One region of the Kitasatospora sp. NPDC087315 genome, then DNA from elsewhere that is predicted to be linked to it. Evidence: riboswitches for the same ligand, from Rfam matches in the RefSeq annotation. Region 1 holds a riboswitch; the other holds the start of a gene.
What was found. A riboswitch is a leader RNA that binds a small molecule or an ion and turns the genes downstream of it on or off. The one in region 1 is predicted to bind glycine.
Positions count from the first base shown of each region.

Region 1 (2,194 bases):
GCGTGGGGGAGGGGGCGCCGGAGGTGATCCGGCCGATCGGCGTGCCGTCGGCGGAGACCACGGTGTAGTCGGCGCGCGGGACGCGCTTGCCCTCGGAGACCAGGCCGACCAGCACCCGCGGCGGGTGGGCCTCGGCCTCGGCGGCGGCCTTCTCCAGCGCCTTGCGGCCGATGAACGCGCCCTCGTTGGTGGTCTTGTCGAACCGGACAACCCGGCCCAGGCCGGCGTCGAACGGGGTCAGGTCGGTGGACAGCTCGTGCCCGTACAGCGGCATGCCCGCCTCCAGGCGCAGCGTGTCGCGGCAGGACAGGCCGCAGGGCACCAGGCCGCGGTCGGCGCCGGCCTCGGTCAGCGCCGTCCAGACGGGCTCGGCGTCGGCCGGGGCGCAGAAGATCTCGAAGCCGTCCTCGCCGGTGTAGCCGGTGCGGGCGAGCAGCACCTCGCGGCCGGCCACCCGGGCCGGGAGGATCGCGTAGTACTTCAGGCCGGGCAGGTCGGCGTCGGTGGTGTCGGCGAGGATCGCGGTGGACTCCGGGCCCTGGACGGCGATCAGGGAGTAGGTGTCGCGGTCGTCGGTGACGACGGCGTCGAAGCCCTTGGCGCGGGCGATCAGCTCGTCCAGCACCAGCTGGGCGTTGGAGGCGTTGGCGACGACCAGGAAGGCGTCCTCGCGCAGGCGGTAGACGATCAGGTCGTCCAGGATGCCGCCGTCCTCGGCGCAGATCATGGTGTAGCGGGCGCGCAGCACGCCCAGCGCGGAGACGAAGCCGACCAGCGCGTGGTCCAGCATCTCGCCGGCCTGCGGACCGGTGACGGTGATCTCGCCCATGTGGGAGAGGTCGAAGAGGCCGGCCCTGGTGCGGACGGCGAGGTGCTCCTCGCGCTCGCTGCCGTAGCGCAGCGGCATGTCCCAGCCGGCGAAGTCGGTCATGGTCGCGCCGAGGGCGCGGTGCAGCGCGTCGAGCGCGGTGAGGCGGAGGGACGACATGGCCTGGGACTCCTCGGTCTGGGCACTCAGGTGTGCGCACGCCGGACCGGTCCCGCTCGGGGCCGACCCTGCGCGCGGGCATGCGGCGGCTGGGTCTCCCCATCTGTCGTCGTACCTGAGAGCTTCACCGCACGCAGGCCCGCAGCTCTTTACAGCTAACAGGACAACATGGCGGCTTGCACCGTGGGTGGGCGCGTGGCAGAGCCGTGCGCCGCTTTCCAGATGTGCCTAACCCGTGCGGTAGGGGTGCCTGAGAGTTTCCGGGGAGGACTTGCTCCTTCGGCGCCGGCTGTGCCGCCTGACGGGGCACTCCGGGCTCTCCCGCGCGGGTTCGAGCGGCCTGTATGGAGTTAGGGGCCTCCGTCGGGAAAGCGCGGAGACGCGCACATCATGGCACGTCTGCGCCCCGGGCGGGAGAGGGGCCCCGGGCGGCCCGCTAGGCTGCTCGGCGTCGGCGGGCGCGCCGGCGGGCACGGCGCGGCGCACGAGCACGACACACGGACACAGGGCGGTACAGGGGCGCATGGGGTACCCGGCGGAGCAGCAGCAGGGGTGGGGCGGCCCGGAGACGGCGCCGCAGGGCGGCGGATGGCCGGCCAACGAGCTGGAGCAGGTGCTCACCGCCGCGCTCGGCGACCCGGGCGCGACCGCCCGGGTGATCGAGGTACTGGCCCGCAGCCAGGTGTGGATCCCGCTGCCGGCCGGGGCCGATCCGCAGGGCCAGTCGCTGAACCTGCCGACCGTCGAGCTGGCCGGCGACCCCTATGTGCCGGTCTTCTCCTCGCAGGAGGTGTTCCTGCGGCAGGCGCCGGGGATGGCCTTCGCGGTCGCGCCGGTCTGGGAGTTCGCCCGCGGGCTGCCGCTGGGCATCGGCATAGCGGTGAACCCGGAGGCGGCGGTCGGCATCCCGGTGCCGCCGGAGGGCGTGGCCGAGCTGCGGCGCGGGCCGCGCGAGGACCGCTGGGAGGCCCCGGACAGCCCGACCGGCGGCCGGGTGGCGCTGCGCGAGCCGGTGCCGGGCGAGGACCCGGAGGCCTTCCTGGCCGCCGCCCGGGCCGAACTCGCCGGCCTGCCCGGGGTGCTGACCGCCCGGCGGGCGCTGGCCAGCGTCGAGGGCGAGCCGACCGTGATGTTCATCGGGGTCCAGCTCGACCCGGCGGCCCCGGCTGAGCCGGCCACCGTGAACGAAGCACTGGGCCGGGCACT
Region 1 is NZ_JBIUYD010000019.1:167,054-169,247, forward strand. It holds gene gcvT (glycine cleavage system aminomethyltransferase GcvT) at 1-988, opposite strand, end outside; glycine riboswitch at 1,217-1,322, opposite strand; gene ACIO5D_RS26095 (enhanced serine sensitivity protein SseB) at 1,512-2,194, shown strand, end outside.

Region 2 (2,194 bases), on a different contig from region 1:
CAGCGCGGCGGGCAGCGCGTCGGCGCCCTCCGCGACCTCGACGCCCTCGACGCCGAACGCGGCCCAGACGCCCGCCAGGTGCTCGCGGGTGGTGGTCTCGTCGGTGGAGACCGAGATCCGGTCCTCGCCGTCCTGGTAGACGTTGATGCCGTGCTCGCGGGCGGCCTCGGCGATCGCGGCGGCGCGGCCGGGGACGACGGCGGTGACGGTGTCGAAGAACTCGCCGTGCAGCAGTTCCACGCCGCCGGCCCGCAGGCCCTCGGCGAGGGCGGCGGCGTAGCGGTGGGTGCGCCGGGCGATGTCCGCCAGGCCGTCCGGGCCGTGGTAGACGGCGTACATCGAGGCCATCACGGCGAGCAGCACCTGGGCGGTGCAGATGTTGCTGGTCGCCTTCTCGCGGCGGATGTGCTGCTCACGGGTCTGCAGCGCCAGGCGGTAGGCGCGGTTGCCGTCGGCGTCGACGGAGACGCCGACCAGGCGGCCGGGCAGCGAACGGGCGTACTCGGCGCGCACCGAGAGGTAGCCGGCGTGCGGGCCGCCGAAGCCCATCGGCACCCCGAAGCGCTGCGAGGTGCCGCAGGCGATGTCGGCGCCGAGCGAGCCCGGGGACTTCAGCAGGGTGAGCGCCAGCAGGTCGGCGGCGACGGCGACGATCGCGCCGAGGCCGTGGGCCTGCTCGATGACGGGGGTGAGGTCGCGGACCACACCGGTGGCACCCGGGTACTGGAGCAGCACGCCGAAGACACCGCGCTCGACGATCTCGGCCGGGATGCCCGCGGAGAGGTCGGCGACGACGACCTCGACCCCGGTCGGCACGGCGCGGGTGTTGACCACCGCGAGGGTCTGCGGCAGGGTCTCGGCGTCGACCAGGAAGACACCGCCCTTGACCTTGGTGACGCGGCGGGCCAGCGCCATCGCCTCGGCGGCCGCGGTGCCCTCGTCGAGCAGCGAGGAGCCGGAGGTGGGCAGGCCGGTCAGGTCGGAGACCAGGGTCTGGAAGTTGATCAGCGCCTCCAGGCGGCCCTGCGAGATCTCCGGCTGGTACGGCGTGTAGGCGGTGTACCAGGCCGGGTTCTCCAGGACGTTGCGGAGGATCACCGGCGGGGTGAAGGTCCCGTAGTAGCCCAGGCCGATCATCGGCTGGAGCACCCGGTTGCGGCCGGCCAGCTCGCGCAGCTCCGCGAGCACCTGGGCCTCGCTGCGACCCGCGGGCAGGTCCAGACCGGTGATGGAGCGGATCGCCTCGGGCACGGCGGTGGCGGCGAGCTCGTCCAGCGAGCCGTAGCCGACCTGGGCCAGCATCTTCTCCTGCGCGGCGGCGTCGGGGCCGATGTGGCGGGTCTCGAAGGGGCTGGCCTGCTCAAGCTCGGTGAGGGTCGCGGCGCTGGTGGAGCGTCCGGCGTTCGGCTGGGCGTTCATGGTGGTCGAGGCCTCCTGGTCACGGACCGGCGGGGGTCCGCACGCCGGACGGCTCCGATCGCTGCGGACAGCGGCTCGGCCCGGGCGGACGAACCCGACAGGCCTCCCCCTCTGTCATCGGGACCTGAGAGCTTCACCCGCACGGTGCGCTGTGGGCGCACCGTCGGCTTGCACCGTCGGTGAGGGTGGTGGCCGCCGGCTCCCTCGCCGGCGGTCCTGCCCTGCTTTCCAGAGTGACCTATCCCACACGGTACGGATGCCTGAGAGATTCCGGGGAGGAGTTGCTCCTTCGGCGCCTCGACCAGCGGTTTTCGCGGTCGGGGACTCTCCCGAGCGGGCTCGGCGGTCGCGCCCAGGGTACCAGCGGGAAGCCCTCCGATCACGGGTACGTCAGGTCACTCGGCCACTTCACCCGTGACCCGTACAGCGGAGCACCCGGCCCGGACGGCTGCACCCGGCTCGCGTATGTCTGGTTCATGGCTTTTGGTGTGAAGTGGCGGAGGGAACGGGTGCTCAAACCGCCGGCCTACGGCGTTCCGCAGGAACAGCTGCACGGGAGGAAAGAGTGCAAACCGATATCGATCCCCGGGACCTCATCGGCCACAAGGCGGTGGACCGCAACGGAGACAAGATCGGCACGGTCGACGAGGTGTACCTCGACGACGCCACCGGCCAGCCGGAGTGGGCCGCCGTCCGGACCGGCATCTTCGGCCGGGACGCCTTCGTCCCGCTGACCACCAGCGAGTTCTCCGGCGACGAGCTGCGGGTGCCGTAC
Region 2 is NZ_JBIUYD010000030.1:14,700-16,893, reverse strand. It holds gene gcvP (aminomethyl-transferring glycine dehydrogenase) at 1-1,419, opposite strand, end outside; glycine riboswitch at 1,658-1,761, opposite strand; gene ACIO5D_RS32865 (PRC and DUF2382 domain-containing protein) at 1,985-2,194, shown strand, end outside.
Region 2: another riboswitch for glycine. It lies ahead of gcvP (aminomethyl-transferring glycine dehydrogenase); the one in region 1 lies ahead of gcvT (glycine cleavage system aminomethyltransferase GcvT).